Regions from separate parts of the Bradyrhizobium sp. AZCC 2289 genome, predicted to be linked through region 1. Evidence: riboswitches for the same ligand, from Rfam matches in the RefSeq annotation. Region 1 holds a riboswitch; each other region holds the start of a gene.
What was found. Region 1 has a riboswitch for S-adenosylmethionine ahead of V1289_RS24825 (O-succinylhomoserine sulfhydrylase). Riboswitches for the same ligand answer to the same signal wherever they lie in the genome.
Positions count from the first base shown of each region.

Region 1 (6,444 bases):
ATACTGATGATATAGGCCGTCAGCGAGCCCGCGGCGACGCCGCGCATGCCGAATTGCGGGATCGGCCCGAGGCCGAGGCCGAGCGTGCCGCCGAGAATGATCTGGCAGACCGCCGAAGAAAGCATCATCAGCGACGGCAGTTTCATGTTGCCGGTGCCGCGCAAAATTCCGGCCATCGTGTTCATCAGCCATGGCGCGACGGCGCCGCCGAAGAAAATCTGCACATAGGCAATCGCCTGCGCCAGCACGTTGCCTCGACCGCCGAGCAGTTCGAGCAATCGCGGCCCGAAGATCAGCATGCCCAGCATGAAGGTCAGTCCGAAGCAGACGCCGATCAGCAGCGTGTGTGCGGCCAGCGTCGAGGCGCGCTCCCGGTCGCCGGCGCCGAGCGCGCGCGCGATCGCGGAAGCGACGCCGCCGCCCATGGCGCCGCCGGACATCGTCATGGTCAGGATCACGCAGGGAAACACCAGCGCCATCGCAGCCAGCGATTCCACGCCCAGCCGGCCGATATAGGACGTCTCCGCGATCACCACGCAGGTGCTCGCGGAGAGCGCGATCACATTCGGCCAGGCGAGCCACAACAGCGTGCGCAGGATCGGGCGATCGAGCAGCGCATTCCGCACAGGCGGCTGCGGCGGCGGAAGCGGACGTTCCTCCTCGTCTACGGGTATTTCGGCAACCGCAATATCCGGCATCTCGGCTCCCAGGCGCATGACCCGCCAAAGTGTGAGCGGTTTGGCGACAAGGTCATGCGCCAATCATAAATTTTTCCGCAGTCTGATTGCTGCGGCACGGTGTTCCCTACCATGACCGGGGCCGATTCCACGTGCGCGGGGCGCAATGCGGGCCTGCGCGATTGCAGGCGAGCGCTCGCTTTAGCCGATCGACCAGATAAAGGGCGGTTTGCCGCCCTGCGCCGGCTTCAAATGCACCGGAATATGGCGGCCGCAGCCGGCCGCAAGGCCTTCAAACAACCCCTCCAGTACCTTGGCGCAGGCCGGATGATAATCGGGCACATCGGCCATCAGCTTCCAGGTCTGCTGACTGACTTCGAACGCTCCACCGGATAAGCTGATCTCGGCAACATCGTCGTGCGCCTCGAACAGGACGCGCAGGAATGCGACAAAGTCTTTTGCCGTGCCGCGGTTCGCCGCGAAGGCGCGCGCGATTTCGTCGAAATACTGCATGCCGATCAGCTTGCCCGTCAGGTGCAGCAAATATCCAGCGTCCTCCGGACCGAACACCTGCACCATCACGGGTGCGGCGGTCCGTACATATTCCATCGCGTAGTTGCGATAGGCTTTTTCCAGCCGTGGCTTTGGCCAGCTCGCGACCGGCAAGGCGGGTGCGGTGGCGGGATCGAACAAGGGGGCTTCGAGATGCCGCGCGAACACCAGGCGCTGATCGAGCTCCAGCGGATGGTCATATTCACAGTAATAGCCTTCGAGCCCGTCCTGGCCGTCGACGCTCTGCTTGGTGCAGACGAAGCCGAGGCGCAGGTCGCCCAGCGCCACGCCATTATTGGCGTGCCATCCCCGCAGCATCGCGCGCGAGACCTCGCCGGGCACGCCGCAGATCGCGGTGCCGCGCCAGATCCAGCGCGGCGGCGGATAGCGGATCCAGGCCTTGCGGTCGGTCTCGTACATATATTCGACATGGACGCCGCCGATCCAGTTGGAGAGATAATGATACTGCGCCGCCGCGACCGCGGGCGGCAGATGATCGAGGCCGAGTTTCTGCAGCCCAGGCAGAAAACGCTTCTGCTGCTGGCGGCGAAACACGCGGAATACGAATTCGGCGGCGTCGGCGGTGCCGCGACGGCTCACGACGGTGAGAATGAGCCCGGTGAAAAAAGCATGGTAGAGATCGGCGACGCTGCGCCATTTCAGCCATTGCGCCTCGCGCGCTTCCTGCTCTCCGGTCATGCTCGCTCCCGTCCCGATGTTCTTGTTGGTTGCGAGCATATATCAACCGTCATTGCGGGCGCCAGCGAAGCAATCCATGACGCCGCGTGTGCGGTATGGATTGCTTCGTCGCTAACGCTCCTCGCAATGACGGCTAGACCTTGAAATGCTTGGAGAGCTTCAGGCCTTGCGCCTGGTAGTTCGAGCCGATGCGCTGGCCGTACATCGCGTCGGGCCGCGCCAGCATTTTCTCGTAGACCAGGCGGCCGACGATCTGGCCGTGTTCGAGGATGAACGGCACCTCGCGCGAGCGCACTTCCAAAACCGCGCGCGAGCCCTGCCCGCCGGCGCCGACATAGCCGAAGCCGGGATCGAAGAAGCCGGCGTAGTGCACGCGGAATTCGCCGACCAGGGGATCGAACGGCACCATCTCGGCGGCGTAATCCGGCGGCACCTGCACGGCTTCCTTCGACGCCAGGATGTAGAACTCGCCGGGATCGAGGATCAGGGTGCCGTCGGGCCGCGCCGCGATCGGCTCCCAGAATTCACCGACCGCATAGCCGCTGCGGCGATCGATATCGACGACGCCGGTGTGGCGCTTGGCGCGGTAGCCGACGAAACCGCTGGCGTTCTCGCCGCTCAGATCGACCGACAGCGCGACCCCGTTGGCAAGATCGGCGTCATCGATATCGACCAGCCGCTCGGCGTCATGCAGCGCGTCGAGTTCGTCGGCATTGAGGATGGCGTCGCCAGTGCGGAAGCGGACCTGGCTCAGCCGCGATCCCTCGCGCAGCAGCACCGGGAACGTCTTCGGGCTGATCTCGGCGTAAAGCGGTCCGTGATAGCCGGCGCCGATCATGTCGAAGCGGCGGGTGCCGTCGGCGATCACGCGGGTAAACACGTCGAGCCGCCCGGTCGAACTCTTGGGATTGGCGGCGGCGACGATCTGCGGCGGCAGCGCCAGGCTTTCCAGCAATGGCACAATGTAGACGCAATTGGTCTCGAGCACCGCACCGTCCGAGAGATCTATTTCATGCAGCTTCAATTCGTCGATGCGCTCGGCCACCGTTGCGCCCGGCCCCGGGAGAAAGCTCGCCCGCACCCGGTAGGCGATATCGCCGAGGCGCAGATCGAGGCTCGCCGGCTGGATCTGGCTCTCGACAAAAGGATAGGCCGGCAGGATCAGGCCCGCATCCGCCATCGCCGCGATCATGCGGTCGGGCAGGATTCCGTTGGCATCGGGCGGCAGCGTGAACGACACGGCGTGTTTCCCAGGGAAAACTTATACCGAGGACCCAAATGGCCCCCAAACCCTGAATTTAAGGGCTTTTACGGGTTAAACGATGGCCGCCTTGACTGAAAGGGCGCAAGCGAATATCAGCATGACTTATCCCGTGGTGATTTGAGCCGGCCGGCTTGCAGCCACGTTAAATAAATCGCTAAACAGGCCGGGGACACGTGTGATCCCGGCCTGTGGAAATTTTTCCAGGCCGGTTTTTTGTGACCATTTTTGATGGTCACGACGGAGGTCACATGTCTGAGACTAAAGCGACTACCCGCTATCGCCCCGAAACCCGCCTCGTCCATGGCGGCACGCTGCGCTCGCAATTCGGCGAGACGTCCGAAGCGCTGTTCCTCACCCAAGGCTACGTCTACGACAGCGCAGAGCAGTGCGAGGCGCGCTTCAAGGGCGAGGATCCCGGCTTTATCTATTCGCGCTATTCCAATCCGACGATTGCGATGTTCGAGCGCCGGATGATCGAGCTCGAGGGCGCGGAAGCGGCTCGCTCCGCCGCCACCGGCATGGCCGCGGTGACGACCGCGATCCTCGCACCGCTCAGGGCCGGCGATCACGTTGTCGCCTCGAAAGCCCTGTTCGGCTCGTGCCTTTACGTGGTGCAGGACCTCTTGCCGCGCTACGGTATCGAAACGACGCTGGTCGACGGTCTCGATCTCGACCAGTGGCAGCGCGCACTGCGGCCGAACACCAAGACCTTCTTTTTGGAGAGCCCGACCAATCCGACGCTCGATGTGCTCGATATTCCGGGGATTGCCGAAATCGCGCACCGAGGCGGTGCACGGCTGGTCGTCGATAACGTCTTTGCCACGCCGATCTGGCAGAGCCCGCTTTCGCTCGGCGCCGACGTCGTGGTGTATTCAGCGACCAAGCATATTGATGGCCAGGGCCGCTGCCTGGGCGGCATCATTCTCTCGTCCGAAGCCTTCATCGCCGAGCACGTTCACAATTTCATGCGCCAGACCGGGCCGTCGCTCTCGCCGTTCAACGCCTGGGTCTTGCTCAAGGGGCTTGAGACGCTCGGCGTGCGGGTGCGCGCGCAGACCGACACCGCAGGCCGTGTCGCTGAGGTGCTCGCAAACCATCCGAAGATCTCGCGATTGATCTATCCCGGCCGCGCCGACCATCCGCAGGCCGCGCTGGTGAAGAAGCAGTTGCGCGGCGGCTCCACACTGGTCGGCTTCGAGGTGAAGGGCGGCAAGCCGGCCGCCTTCCGCGTCCTCAATGCGTTGAAGCTTACGAAGATCTCCAACAATCTCGGCGACGCGAAGAGTCTGGTGACGCATCCGGCGACCACCACGCATCAGCGGCTGGCGCCGGAGGCCCGCGCCGAACTCGGCATCAGCGAGGGCTTTATTCGTTTCTCCGCCGGGCTCGAGCATGCGGATGATCTGATCGAGGATTTTGCCGCGGCGCTGGAGAAGGCGTGAGGGGCGAACCTAACACCCTCGTCGTCCCGGCGCACGCCGGGGCCCATAACCACCGGGCGTTGTTGTCGGGGGATGGTCGTTGACCACTGCCTTTTATCAGCACGGCTGCGGCGTATGGGTCCCGGCTCAAGGCCGGGACGACGGTAACTACATCGGCCGATAGGTCCGCACGTCCGACGGCACGTTGACGCCGAGCTTGATCTGGCCGACCGACTTGATGATGTCGTCGCCGAGCAATTGCGCGAAGCAGGCGTAGCCCCAGTCGTTCATGTGCAGGCCGTCGGCGATCACGAAACCTTCGATCGGGATCGCCTGCTTCTCATGCCAGTCGCGCATCACCTCGAAGCGCGGGAAGATGCCGACGTGGCGCAGCTCGGCGACCTTGCCGAGCAGCTTCACCATCTTGCCGGCGCTTTCCGGCTTGGCGGTGACGGCCGGCGAGTACTGCGGATCGACCAGCACGAGATCCGCGCCCGCCGCCTGAATGCGCGCGATGCCCTCCTCCACCGTCTTGGCGGTCTCGGCCGGATCGAGGTTGCGCAACACCGCGTTAGTGCCGACCTGCCAGATCACCAGATCCGGATGCATGTCGATGACTTCGCTCTGCAGTCGCTTCATCATCTCCGGTGCGTCATCACCGCCATGGCCGCGATTGATCACGGTGATGTCGGCGCTCGGATATTTCTGGCGCAGTTGCGCCGCAAGACGGTTCGGATAGGTGAACTCCGGCGACGTCGAGCCGTAGCCTTGGGTCGACGACGAGCCGAACGCAACGATCACCACCGGCCGGCCGGCAGCGAGCTTGGCCGCGACATGCGGCAGCGAGCCCATCGACTTGGCGCCGCCCTTCGGCGGCAGGCAGGGAACGCGGCTGAAAATGTCGCCGGCCGACTTTGCGACCGCCTTCACCTTGTCGATCGCTCTGCCGGTGAGGCTCTTTTGTTGCGCGGGTGTTTGCGTTGCAGGATTGGCCTGATTGGTGGCGGCCACATTGCCGCCGGTCGCGGCGGTGGTTGTCTGTGGCGGAGCCGTTTTGGCGGCCTCAGACTTGGCTGCCTCGGGTTTGGCGGCGTCCGATTTGGCGGCGTCGGAAAGCGCGGCCTGCTGGGCAATCTGCCCATGGGCACACGGCAGCGATGCCGGCACCAGCGCCAGCAAGGCCGCGACGGCGGCTACGGTCAGCGATGCATTTCGGTAAAAAGGGTAGTGAGAACTCATTAACGCTGGTTCCTCAATTCTGCTGCGCCGGATTGAGATGGGCCGCATCGATTACAAATGTCGACAGCGCACGGCCAAGGCAATCGTGAACGCGTTTGGCGAGATCAGTGCCATGCGAGGTGCTAAACAGGTCGAAATCTCCGGAATCGTTCCAGTGGTGCATCATGGCGAAGCGGTCGAACAAGGGAATGTCGTGCTGCTGCGCCACCACGCGCATACTATCTAGGTATGGCGGCGCGGAAATCATCGTCTCCGTGCGCGGGCTGTATTGCAGATTGATCAAAACCACATCCGTTCCCGCGTTTTGCAACGCAACAACCCCTTCGTTGAGCGCACTCCGAAAGTCGTCAGGATCGATGGATCGCATAGCATCGACGGTTCCGGTCTGCCAGATGACCAAAGTAGGATTTTTTGCCTCCACAAGCTTAACGAGCGTGGCGGCCGCTTCCTCGGCGGTTTTCGCGGTCTGTAGTTCAACGGACAGGCTGATCGGGACCGATGGCAGCTTTTCCTTCAGCATCGCCTGCAACCTGGCGGGGTAGGCGCTGGCCTCCGACGAAGCGATGCTGGACGAGCGGCTGCCGATCACCAG
Region 1 is NZ_JAZHRY010000001.1:5,216,204-5,222,647, reverse strand. It holds gene V1289_RS24840 (MATE family efflux transporter) at 1-698, opposite strand, end outside; gene V1289_RS24835 (hypothetical protein) at 879-1,928, opposite strand; gene V1289_RS24830 (2'-deoxycytidine 5'-triphosphate deaminase) at 2,062-3,168, opposite strand; SAM riboswitch at 3,292-3,371, shown strand; gene V1289_RS24825 (O-succinylhomoserine sulfhydrylase) at 3,441-4,634, shown strand; gene V1289_RS24820 (SGNH/GDSL hydrolase family protein) at 4,782-5,852, opposite strand; gene V1289_RS24815 (SGNH/GDSL hydrolase family protein) at 5,866-6,444, opposite strand, start outside.

Region 2 (6,444 bases), 2.2 Mb from region 1:
ATGCAGAGGATGACGAGGTCGGCGTCTTTGACGGCTTCGGCGTTGGTCGCCACTACGCGGTCGACGATGCCGAGTTCGGCCACCCGCGCACGGGTCTTCTCCGAGCGCGCGGTCGTGACGATCTCGCCCGCAAGCCCCTGCAGCCGGGCGCCGCGCGCGATCGAGCCGCCGATCAGGCCGAAGCCGATCAGCGCGACCTTCTTGAAATGCGGCGCAGCGTTCCCGTCAACGCTCACTTGACAGCCATCCTGGCCGCCATGAAGTCGCGCAAACCGTCGACCACGAGCCGATTGGCTTCCTCGGTGCCGATGGTCATGCGCAGCGCGTGCGGCAGGCCGTAATTGTTCAGCGCGCGCAGCACCAGCCCGCGCCTGGTCAGGAACGCGTCGGCATCAGCCGACGTCCTGCCCTGCTCGAGCGGGAAATGGATCAGGATGAAATTGGCCACGCTCGGCGTCACCTTGAGGCCGAGTTTTGTCACTTCGTCCGTCAGCCAGTTGCGCCATTTTTCGGTGTGCGTCCTGGACATCTGGACATGCGCGGTGTCCTCGATCGCCGCCACCGCCGCCAGCATCGCCGGCGTCGAGACGTTGAAGGGGCCGCGAATCCGGTTGACCGCGTCGACGATGTGGGCCGGGCCGAACATCCAGCCGATCCGCAACGACGCGAGGCCGTGGATTTTCGAAAACGTGTGCGTCACCACCGTGTTCTCGGTGGTCGCCACCAGCTCGATGCCGAGCTCGTAGTCGTTGCGCGACACGTAGTCGGAATAGGCGGCGTCGAGCACCAGCAGCACGTGCTCCGGCAGGCCGGCGCGCAGCCGCTTGACCTCGTCGAACGGCAGATAGGTGCCGGTCGGGTTGTTCGGGTTGGCGAGCCAGACGAGCTTGGTGCGCGGCGTGACGCGCGCGAGGATCGCGTCGACGTCGGCGGTGAAATTGGTTTCGGGCGCGACGACGTTCCTGGCGCCGTTCGCCATCGTCGCGATCGGGTAGACCAGAAAGCCATGGGTGGTCGAGATCGCCTCGTCGCCATGGGTGAGATAGACGTGCGCGAGCAGATTGAGGATCTCGTCCGAGCCGGCGCCGCAGATGATGCGGTTCGGGTCGAGCCCGAAGGCGCGGCCGATCGCCTGGCGCAGCACCCGCGATGTGCCCTCCGGATAGTCCTCCAGATGCGCTGCGGCGTCCTTGTAGACCGCAATCGCCTTCGGCGACGGCCCGAACGGCGTCTCGTTGGCGGACAGCTTGAACACCTTGCGGCCCGGCTCCGCCACCGGGCTCTTGCCGGGCGTGTAGGGCGCAATATCGAGAATGCCGGGATTCGGCACGGGGCGGGACATCGTTAACTCCGGGGTATTTTGGGGCGGCTTTTAGGGTTTGGCTGCCCCGTTCGGGGGCACCGTATAGCGCGTTGCGTGGCTGCCGACGAGGGCCGATGAGCGCACCGAGGCGCCGGCCTCGATCAGCGCGGTTCTGATCTTTTCCAGCCCGGTGCCTGCGATCGATACCAGCAGCGCCGCGCCGTCGAAGGCGGTATCGGGGACGGCGACGATTTCGGCGAGCGGCGCGATCGCACGCGCAATATCGGCATTCCAGCCGGAGACGCGCACGCTCCAGGTCTCGACCTCGGTCACCATCGCGTTATCGGCGACGCGCGAGACCACGAACACCGGCAATGCCGCCGGATGATCGGCACGCTCGAGGAACGGCAGCCGCGCGATGATTTTTGGCGCGCCATCAGGCTCGAGGCCGATCCACCACGGCGTGCGGCTGGAGGTGGCCGAGACCAGCGCCAGATCGCCCTTCGATTTCGCCACCGCCTCGACCGCGGCCTGCGCGCTGAAATGCGCCACATAAGGCACGACGAAGCCGAAATGAAACCGCGCCGAATCCCGCATCGCGGATTCGCCGACCGAGACATCCGCATGCACCGAGAACGGCGCCTGCACATACGTGAACGTCGAGATGATGACGCGCCAGATGCTCTCGACGGTATCGATCGGGAGGATGCCGCGATGACGCTCGACCAGTCGCCGCATCATGTCGGCCTCGCGCGCCGGACGGAACGCCGAGCCGACCTCCTGGGTCTCCTTCACCTGGATCAGGCGATCGATGATATCGCCGCGCGCCATCAAGAGCTGATGGACCTGCTCGTCGATCGCGTCGATCTCTTTGCGCAGCACCGCCAGCGAGGGCGGGGCGGGGGGTGCCTTGGACATGTCGAACCCTAACGGCCGGACGGCCTGATGCCGCCGGCAAGCAAGGGCACTGATTAGGAAAGACGGAAGCTGAAAGCAAAGAGAAACGTCGCCGCCAGGACCTGCATGGGCCGCCTGCATGGCCCACCTGCATGGCCCGGTTAACTCTGCGCTTTGGGCCTGCCTTGACGAAACGCCAGTCCGGGACTAGCTTTAACCCACTCCGTGGTCATTTGAGCCGGCCGGCTTGCAGCCACGTTAAACAACTCGCTAAACAGGCCGGGGACAGAAGTGATCCCGGCCGAACCTTATGTTCAGGCCGGGTTTTTTTATGGCCTGATTTCCGTTCGAGGATCCTCCGCGAGGAGGACGGTGCCGGGATGACCAAGGTGCAGTCGATAGCAAGTCCCGCGATCCACGGCGAGGATCGCGCCCATGAGGCCGATCATCCGACGTCGCAGCTGGCGAAGTTCGGGATGGATCAGCCGCTCAAACTCGATTGCGGCATCGATCTGGCGCCGTTCCAGATCGCCTACCAGACCTATGGCGAACTCAACGCCGATCGCTCCAACGCCATTCTGGTCTGCCATGCGCTGACCGGCGATCAGCATGTCAACAACCCGCACCCGGTGACGGGCAAGCCGGGCTGGTGGGACACCATGGTCGGCCCCGGCCGGCCGCTCGACACCAACAGCTATTTCATCATCTGCTCCAACGTGATCGGCGGCTGCATGGGCTCGACCGGCCCGGCCTCGATCAACCCCGCGACGGCAAAAGCGTGGGGGCTCGATTTTCCCATCATCACCATTCCCGACATGGTGCGCGCGCAGACCATGCTGATCGATCGCTTGGGGATCGAGACGCTGTTCTGCGTGGTCGGCGGCTCGATGGGCGGCATGCAGGCGCTGCAATGGACCGCGGCTTACCCCGAGCGGGTGTATTCCACGCTGGCGATTGCCTGCAGCACGCGGCACTCGGCGCAGAACATCGCGTTCCACGAATTGGGCCGTCAGGCCGTGATGGCCGATCCCGACTGGCGCGCCGGGCGCTATTTCGAGCACGGCACGCACCCGCATCGCGGGCTCGGCGTGGCGCGGATGGCAGCGCATATCACCTATCTCTCCGACGCCGCCCTGCACCGCAAGTTCGGCCGGCGGATGCAGGACCGCGACCTGCCGACCTTCTCGTTCGACGCCGATTTCCAGGTCGAAAGCTATCTGCGCTACCAGGGCTCGTCCTTCGTCGAGCGCTTCGATGCCAACAGCTATCTCTATCTGACGCGGGCAATGGACTATTTCGATATCGCCGCCGACCATGACGGCGCGCTGGCGCGTGCGTTCCGCGGCATCAAGACACGGTTCTGCGTGGTGTCGTTCACGTCAGACTGGCTGTTCCCGACCGCGGAATCGCGGGCGCTGGTGCATGCGCTCAATGCGTCGAGCGCGCGGGTGTCGTTTGCCGAGATCGAAACCGATCGCGGCCACGACGCCTTCCTGCTGGAGGTGCCGGAATTCTTCGACATCTCCCGGGCTTTTCTGCAGTCGGCGGGCAAGGCGCGCGGACTGGGAAACAATGGCGCTGAGCCATCATGAGCATCCAGCAGACCTTGCCGCTCGCGGGCGTCACGCCTGACCGCACCGGGAATTATCGCAGCGATCATCTTTTGGTCGCCGAGATGATCGAGCGCGGCTCAAAGGTGCTCGATGTCGGCTGCGGCGACGGCGAATTGCTGATGCTGCTGGAAAGCCGGGGCATCGACGGCCGCGGCATCGAGCTGTCGCGCGAGGGTGTCAACCGCTGCGTCGCCAAGGGCCTTGCGGTGGTGCAGGGCGACGCCGATACCGACCTCGTCAATTATCCCGACGATGCGTTCGACTACGTGATCCTGTCGCAGACGCTGCAGGCAACGCGGCAGCCGAAAGTGGTGCTGGAGAATCTGCTGCGGATCGGCCAGCGCGCCATCGTCTCGTTCCCGAATTTCGGGTTCTGGAAGATGCGGCTGCAGCTCCTGGTCGGCGGCCACATGCCGCGCACGGAAAACCTGCCGGCGACTTGGTACGACACGCCGAACATCCATTTCTGCACCATCAAGGATTTCGTGCAGCTCTGCGACGAGATCAACGTCAAGATGGAGCGCGCAGTGGCGCTCGATCTCTACGGCCGCCCCCTGCGGCTCAATCTGCCGTGGTGGTTCTGGAACATGTTCGGCGAGCAGGGCGTGTTTTTGCTCAGCCGCGGCAAGGCGAAGTGACGCCCTTGGCGTCATTCCGGGATGGTCCGTAGGACCAGACCCGGAATCTCGAGATTCTCAGGTGCGCAATTGCGCACCTAGTTCGATGCTGCGCATCGCCCCGGAATGACGTTCAAGCCATCATCGATCTCGGATCACGCACCGGCCACCTCCCGGCTTCGACCAGTGCAATAAAACGCTCGACCATCTCATTGAACAGCGCCGGCTCCTCCAGATTGAGCACGTGGCCGGATTTCGGGAAGAACGAAAGCCCCGCCGCGGGCAAATGCTGCTTCAGGAACAGGCTGGGCTCGACGCAATTGTCGTCCTCGTCGCCGCACAGGATCAGCGCCGGCGTCGGCACTTTACCGATCGCCTCCACCAGGGTGTAGATCGAGGGCCGGCCGCCCTGAAAGCTGCGCATGGTGTTGGCCGAGCCTTTGGCGTCGTGGCGGGCCAGGGCGGCATAGAAATCGGCGTGACCGCGCGGGTCTTTCAGCAGAAACGGAATCCGGCTCGGCGCCTCGCGGGTCGCTTTGGCGACTTCGACTGATCCGATCGCCTCATATTGCTCGGCGTTGGCCCGGCACTGTTTGCGGAAGGCTTCGAGATTTTCGAGGTTCGAGCCGGAGCCGACGGCGGCCAGCGTCATCGACAGCGCGCGTTCGGGCGCGTTGAGGCCGATCTGCAGCGACGAATAGGAGCCCATCGACAGGCCGATGAGATGTGCCTTTGCGATTCCGAGATGATCGAGCACCGCGAGCGCGTCGGTGTAGAAATGCTTGTAGGTGTAGACGTCGGCCGCGGGCGGCACGTCGGACGGCATATAGCCGCGCGCGGAATAGGCGATGCAGCGGTGGCCGCGCGAGAAGTAGCGCATCTGCGGCTCCCAATTGGTGTGGTCGGCCGCGAATTCGTGCAGGAAAATGATCGGTGTTCCATTTCCCGCCTCTTCGTAATGGAGACGGACATTATCTTTCGCGACGGCATAGGGCATTTGTCATTCCTTCTCGTGGGCCGCCCCGAATTTTGCAGTTAATTTTCGGGGCCGCAATGCGGCAGCACAGGATCTTTTTGGCCAAACAATGATCGCGGAATGACCCCGAAATCGTTTCCGCAGTGCCGCATGAAATCTTCCTCTCGCCACACCGAAAATTTCAAACCCGCCGCCGCGTTCGTTTCCACCCGAGTGCGATGGGGAATGGGGGGTGTCACAGAGGATCGAGTAAGTATGGTTCAGTTGTTTGCGTTTCGCCGGTCGCTTCGTCTTATCGCGCTGGCCTTGTGTTCGATGGCCATCGCCATTTCTGCCACTCCCGCTTCAGCAAGATCTCACCACGGCGCAGGGCGACACGCTCGCGCCTATCACGCCGGCCGTAATGCGCGGCACTACGCTCACAGGCACTATCGGCATGTAGCGCGCGGTTCGCGCTGGGAGCGCGGCGTGGCGCAAATGCAGGCGCGCGGCTTTGCCGATACCAATGCCAGTCTGGTGCCGAACACCGGCGGTGTCACAACGCAAGGCAGCTTCGGTTCCTCGAACGTCGTTTCCGAAGCGCGCCGCTATCTCGGCGGCAACCCGACCGGCCGCGGCAGCCTGTGGTGCGCGCGATTCATGAACCTGGTGCTGCAGCATTCCGGCTATAAGGGCACCGGCTCCGATATGGCTGCTTCCTTCGCGCATTACGGCCAGCGCGTCTCCGGCCCGCAGGTCGGCGCGATCGCCGTGATGGGGCGGCGCGGCGGCGGCCATGTCGGCATCATCACCGGCATCGATGCCTCCGGAAATCCGATCATGATCTCGGGTAATAACGGCAACCGCGTCCGCGAAGCGCCGATCTCGCGCGGCCGGATTTATGCCTACGTCATGCCGGCGAGCTAGCTCCCTTCACCTCTCCCCGACCTTTTACGGGGAGAGGTCGCCTTCACGCAAAGCGTGAAGGCGGGTGAGGGGCAAGGCACGATGGTAACCACATCGTTCGGTCTGTCCGGATCGAAGAGTGTTCGGTCCGAC
Region 2 is NZ_JAZHRY010000001.1:2,992,285-2,998,728, reverse strand. It holds gene V1289_RS14495 (prephenate/arogenate dehydrogenase family protein) at 1-236, opposite strand, end outside; gene hisC (histidinol-phosphate transaminase) at 233-1,342, opposite strand; gene V1289_RS14485 (chorismate mutase) at 1,373-2,221, opposite strand; SAM riboswitch at 2,416-2,495, shown strand; gene metX (homoserine O-acetyltransferase MetX) at 2,581-3,792, shown strand; gene metW (methionine biosynthesis protein MetW) at 3,789-4,451, shown strand; gene V1289_RS14470 (alpha/beta fold hydrolase) at 4,564-5,427, opposite strand; gene V1289_RS14465 (TIGR02594 family protein) at 5,662-6,312, shown strand.
Region 2: it holds a riboswitch for S-adenosylmethionine, as region 1 does, so the genes downstream of both, metX (homoserine O-acetyltransferase MetX) here and V1289_RS24825 (O-succinylhomoserine sulfhydrylase) in region 1, are expected to answer to the same signal.

Region 3 (6,444 bases), 2.1 Mb from region 1:
ATTATCCCCGGAACCGGCATTTGAACGCAGGCATGCGGGCCTTCATTGATTTTGTGCGGACAAGCTCACGAAGAGCAGGCTAGACACGAGGCCGAACGCCGTTGCCGGCGATCCGGTCGAGCATGGCTGAGAAACCAGGACGAGCTGTGACCGGATCGGCGCCCCTCACAGCAGCATCGTAAAACCAATCGACGATCTTGCAATTGGCGGCGCCAGCACAGCCTTCGATGGCGGCTCTCTCTGGAGGCGTTCGCTGTCCTTAGGGACACATCCGATTCCGCCGATACCCGAGCGCCACTCGGTATCGCGGAGACCGGTTCCGTGCTTTTCACAGAAAACGATCTTGGAGTGAACACGCTTGCCTATCTGGCCAGCATCTTATGATGTTACGTCATCGGAAGCACTATCGCGGCGCGCTGCCAATGTCCGAGTTGGGTCAAAAGCTGAAAAGCTCAATGGGAGCATATGTTTTCCGCTCTGCCCCCAACAACGGACATAGAGCGACCACGGTGGCATGTCCGAGTTGTGCCAAAACCGGAAGGCACAATCGGCGTCGCCGGGAACACGTTGTCGCGAGATCTCACCTTCGGCTGCGCGGCCTGCCAATAACCCGGTGCGCCGCCGTCTCGCTGGTGCTAGAATTCAGTCGGTCCCACCGGCGTCCGCTGCCATGAACCAGAACATCCGATTATTTCGGGACCCCGGATAGCGTGCAGTATCGCCTATGCGGTAAGCGGCGAAGGCCCTCCGCTGGTGATGGTGGCGGCTTGGCTCACGAGCGCGAACCCACGCTTCATTTAAGCCGAATCGGACGCGCGCTCAAAGTGTAAGAGATCATGGAGGAAAACATGCGTGCATCAATGAGCCGCTCAATTCCGGCCGCCTTGATCGGGGCCTCGCTTGCCGTCGCCATCCCTGCGTCGGCACGCGCCAACGTCATCACCGATTGGGACGAGAAAGCCGTCGCTGTCGTTACGCCAATGGCCAGCCTTAGCGGCACCTTGCCATACATGGCTCAGCGGATGATGGGAATGGTCCACGCCGCGATGTTCGACGCGGTCAATTCGATCGAGCGGCGCTACCGACCGTATCTGGTGCAGCTGCCTGCAGCCCCGACCACGTCGAGGGAGGTCGCTGCTGCGGCGGCAGCAGCCGCGGTCCTGGCGACAATTGATGCAAAGACAGCGGGTGACATGAAAGCCGCCCTCGCGACCTACCTCGCGCCGCTTCCCGATGGCGCCTCGAAATCAGATGGCATCGCACTCGGCGAGGCAGTTGCGGCAAAAGTGTTGGAGGCACGGGCGAACGATGGTTGCGATGCGCCCGATGCCTACCGGCCGAGGACTACGCCTGGCGTCTATGTGCCGACCGCGATCACGCTGTCCTCGATGTGGCCGAACCTGAAGCCGTTCGCCATGGCCAACGGATCCCAATTCCGGCCGAACCCGCCGATTGCGCTGGAGAGCAAGGAGTGGGCAACAGACTACAACGAACTCAAGGACTATGGTGGACAGATCAGTGCGAAGCGAACGGCCCAGCAGACCGAGACTGCCCGGTTCTGGCTCATGGGTGGACCAGTGGCGTATCACCCCTTGATACGCCAACTCGTGACCGCAAAGCAGATGGATGTCGTAGACAGCGCGCGCTTCATGGCGCTGGAGGCGGTTGGGCTCAACGACGCAATCATCGCTGTGTTGGACGCCAAGTACCATTACAATTTCTGGCGGCCGATCACGGCAATTCGCAACGGCGATATCGATGGCAACCCGGCCACCGATAGTGAGGCAACATGGCAGCCGATCGCCAACACGCCGATGCATCCGGAATACCCGTGTTCGCATTGCATCCAGAGCGGCAGCGTCGCAGCCGTCGTCAAGGCGGTGCTGGGAGGCGAGGACATCCCCGAGGTCGCGCTGACAAGCCCTACGGCACCCGGCGTAACCCACCGTTGGACCAACATGACGGCCCTTACCGAAGAGGTTGCAAATGCTCGCATCTGGGCCGGCTTCCACTACCGCTTCTCGACCCGCGTCGGGACGGATATGGGGCTTCAGATCGGTGAGTACGTTGTGAAGAACGTAATGCAGCCAGTTGTGACGAGTTCGCGATGAACGGGTGCCGCGCCGGGCTTCTACCAGCGAGTCCGGCGTAGTTCCATTGCCGACACAATGCAGTGACAACTGGCTCGCAGCATTCGGTTGCCCGCGAGCTCCGATTGGGACGCGGCGCCGACGCAGCGCTGAAAATCGTATCAAGCCCATCTGAACAAAGTGGCTCGTCAGCTAAATGAACGACCACGTGAGACCTTGCAATTTGAAACACCAGCAGAGAGATTTAACGCCTGTTGCGTCGACCGGTTGAGCCGGCACCTCGAAACCGGACATCGCCCAATGGGGGCGGCATGTCCGGTTCGTGCCGACCGTGAGTGAGCTGCCATCAAGCCGAAATGGCTCAGTCCGTGAGCGCGCGCCTCTTCCTGCTAAACTCTAGTAATCGGTCATGAGACGAGCGGCGTTCTCGATAACCCCCTCCCACCCCGACGCTGTAGCGCGCCGGGGCTCCTCTCTCGGATCGCCAAAGCTGGGTACTTCCGCCAACCCAACGATCCTAAACTCGGGCAGAATACAGTGCCTTCGTGTGCGGTTGAATATACCTCCGACGGGCTAACCCTTGCACCTCACGAGGCGCAAGATGCTACGAAGTTTGCGGCATTCACGACGACCCGCCGCCAGCGCTCACGCCGCCAACGTTCAACCGCTGCTGCTTTGCGAGCCTCCAAGTCCAAGATCAGGTTATCAATCTCGCCACCATCCAGCGTGCGCTTGATGCGCAGCACAGTAGACAATGCGATCACGATGTCGCCGTAAGGCATCAGAAGATCACGCGCTGAGACATCGCAGCGCGCGATGAACGAATCGGTTGCTTCCTCACTACAGCAGATCAGCATAGACAGTTCGCATGCCTGACAAAGGTAGTCGGTTGGGCACGCTGGCTCTCCGTCTGACAGCGACCCGACCGGTCATCAACTCCATGCATTGACCACAGATAAGTCCAAAGATGTCGACGAGGCGCGCCGACTTGCGTTTAGCAATGCTCTCCCCCATATTGAGGTTGCATCAAGAGTAGGGCTGACGCCCTCGCCAACCTGCCAAGCCGAGCAAGGTGGTTTCCTGCAAGGGGATGCGGCCACTTCGGCAACGAAGACGGTCGCGCGAGCTGTCAGCCCTCCTTGGAGGGATTATTTATGGCAGCAAAACCGAAAAATACGCAAAAGCCGAAACTCGACGAAAGCAAAGTAACCTCTACGGGTGTGCCTTGGTCCGAGGTGCCTGATGCCCCGTGTCCTTATACCGAATGGCTGGATGGACGTCACGGCGCGGCGGAGGCCCCTCTGCCACCCATTGATCAAATTCCCATCCCCGCAGTGCTTTTAAGCCTTCCCGTTCTACACGTTGACGTTGACCGCCCACGAGGATCAAGGGCGATAGCGGATGTTCATGGTGCGCGGCAGCGCCTTGCGAACTGCCGCCCCGGTGCTTGGCTAATCAGTCCCTACACCGGCTGGAAGTGGGCGAAATGGCCTGATGGAGAAGTTGGTTGGCTTCCGGCCGACGTGGCCTTGCCGGATTTGCTTCGCGTGCGATCGGCAACGATATTCAGTAGCTCCTGCTTGGGAGGATTAGATCAATGAACTCTGCTGATCTTATTCGCTGGAATGCGGGATATGCAGAACAGCGATCTGAGGCACAGACCGTCGTGGCCCTTGCGCGCGGCTGTCAGGTTGCGCGGTTTTGATTTCTTCCATCCTATGCACCCTCGGTCACTGCGGTAGATGCAAATGTACGGCGGCAGGAATCCATGCGCCTGCGCAAACGCTACCTGCCGGCGGGCGTCGTGCACAGCCATCAAACGGTGATTGAAATATGTACTCGTTTGGTCCGCTCTCAGATTTCTCACATGGCTTTCAAGCGAATGAAGATAAAGGCGCTCGACGAACCCCGCATACTGCGGTCCAAACGGAAATGGCAGCCGCCGCACCGGCATCAGACTGGTGGCCCGCACAATGGCGGGAGCGCACAGCAGCGAGGCTAGCGCACCGACGAGGATACTTCTGCGTGTGATGAGGTTGTGGTCGGAGACCGCAATTGGTGCCGTCAAATAGCCCTCCTTTAACAACGAGGGCTGGCACCGCTCTGCCAAGTTTGCCGCTAACTACGGCCACATCCCACTTTTGTGGAACCACCTTGCCGCAGTGGGGCAGGTTGGTGAAGGTGCCAGCCTTCGTCGAGATGCATTTCTTATCTAGGGTCGCCCTCGGCGATTGCAAGCCGGAGCTTAAGCAAGGCCGGCTGGGAGCATGATTCCGCGATCAGTCTTCATACTGAAGTGATGCCATCCAGTTAACCCGGTCGCGCCGCCGAGTCTTCCTCCTCGCTGAAGGTGGAGAGCCCTCCTCATTTGTGCGGGAGAATGCTCGCCATTGGCGGCTTTTTTGCCGTGCCCCGGCGTCGCCGCGTGCGCGGCGCCCGCCCAGAAGCTCGCCGCGACGAAGAACAGGAGTTCCCGCATTCAGGCAACCGTCAGTTGGCCAGCCAAGGCCGTTGCTAGGCGTGGACAAGTAGCATACCGCGTGCAGACGTCGCGAATTCATAAACCATCAGCTTCGGTCAGCTTTGGTTTACCAGGCCCCTTAAGGTTTCACGGCCGGACCCATGACATGGTGGCTTCCAGATCGGGGACGAACCTCGACAGGGAACGCGTCAGGGTCAGGCTGCAAGAGTGGCCTGGCTGCGCGTAGGCGATGGCTGGCAACGTCTAAGGGCCGTGTCTACGACCCTTGCTGCGGCTCGGGCGACAAGTTCGTGCAGTCTGAAAAGTTCATTGAGTCCCACGGCGGGAAGCTCGGCGACATCGCCATCTACGGCCAAGAGTCCAACAATACGACGTGGCGGCTCTGCAAGATGAAGGCCAATCGAAGTCTGCGGCCTACGCGGGGATCTGGTCGTTCCCCACATTGCTCAGATCACCCAAGCCACCACGAGCCTCGGGCGGCAGTCGTGATCGAACTAGTACCTCGCCACAGTGGTTATGACTCTTTGGATGTGACGCATTTTGGCGCGGGCTTTTTCGCGGCGTTTCGTTGTCGTTCCCATGCGTCGATTTCGCGGCGGAGCCAGTCTGGGTCGTCGATTCTGCGGTCCAGGCACTGGCCGCGCAGCACGCCGATCTCGATCTCGACCATGTTGAGCCAACTGGCATGCTTGGGGGTGTAGTGGAACTCCAGGCGGCGCAGAATCCGCCGGGCTTCGGCAGGTGCGAATGCCTCATAAAGGGCACCGGCCGAGTGGGTTGACAGATTGTCCTGCACGACGCGGATGCACGCGGCTTCGGGATAATGGACATCGACGAGTTCGCGCATGCAGTGGGCGTAGTCTTCTGCCGCCCGGCGCTCGGTGACCTTGACCATGCGCCATGGCCGATGCACTGGCTTTCATCTACACCTATGCGCACATGTTCCGGCGCCCGCCCGCTGAAGCCGACATGCAGCGCCACTTCCAAGTCAGCCCGCCATCGGTCCACCAGATGATCGTGACGCTCGAACGAAACGGTCTCATCAGGCGTCAACCCGGCGTCGCCCGAAGCATCCAAATCCTCGTGCCTCCGGAAGACCTGCCCATCCTAGATTGGCTCGGAATCAACCAGTCAGAACCACTGTGACGAGGTACTAGTCTCCGCCGTTAGTCTCCGCAAAATGGGAACATTTGCGGACAAGGCCGGAGACGTTTGCCGAATTTCACCTCTCTCGTGGAGCCTGGCCGAACGCCAGACTGGCTGGCTGGCGACGCAGTGCTGATCGCACCTGTCTCCCGGCGAATTCGCTGCTAACAGGGAATTTTACGGGGAATTTGTGATTTTCTGGCCCATAGGCCCCAACCCTAAAGGAGAAGTCCCTGCGCTGCAGCGAGTTCTCGCACAATTCCCTACTAACGCTAACAGCGAAAAAAATGCGAGAAGCAGGGAATTATCGAGCGATAACAGCGATTTCCCGATGCTCCCTTAGCTAACATTGGGGGTGGGCCGCTATCCGAACTTGAGCCTTGTTCGTCTGCCAAGCCTGCGACCATCGTCGCGGCATGGTGCGCCTTTTCAGGGCCTCATTTGCGATAAGGAAAGCTGCTGGCCGATTGGCCTGGGTGACCTCAAAGTTCACCGGCTTCCCGCGAAACGAAGCCTCGGTAGCGACCCTGGAGCTTCGCCTCGTTGATTTCCTCAACGGCAGAACCCCTATGGATTGGGCCACGGTGGCGCTCGGCCCTTATAGGCCACCGCGCAAATCAAGCTTCCAATACGATTCCGCGGCAAGATTCTCAAGCAGCCTTCCGTAGTTCATTTCTGCCGAAATGCGTGATTGAACGACATCACCAGCGGTCCGACGATATAGTC
Region 3 is NZ_JAZHRY010000001.1:3,084,608-3,091,051, forward strand. It holds gene V1289_RS14900 (LysR family transcriptional regulator) at 1-83, shown strand, start outside; gene V1289_RS14905 (vanadium-dependent haloperoxidase) at 849-2,111, shown strand; gene V1289_RS14910 (hypothetical protein) at 2,678-2,947, opposite strand; SAM-I-IV-variant riboswitch at 3,109-3,212, shown strand; gene V1289_RS14915 (hypothetical protein) at 3,685-4,158, opposite strand; SAM-I-IV-variant riboswitch at 4,189-4,298, opposite strand; partial or broken gene V1289_RS14920 (N-6 DNA methylase) at 4,713-4,952, shown strand; partial or broken gene V1289_RS14925 (transposase) at 5,132-5,482, opposite strand; gene V1289_RS14930 (LexA family protein) at 5,473-5,718, shown strand; gene V1289_RS14935 (HlyD family type I secretion periplasmic adaptor subunit) at 6,388-6,444, opposite strand, start outside.
Region 3: it holds a riboswitch for S-adenosylmethionine, as region 1 does, so the genes downstream of both, V1289_RS14915 (hypothetical protein) here and V1289_RS24825 (O-succinylhomoserine sulfhydrylase) in region 1, are expected to answer to the same signal.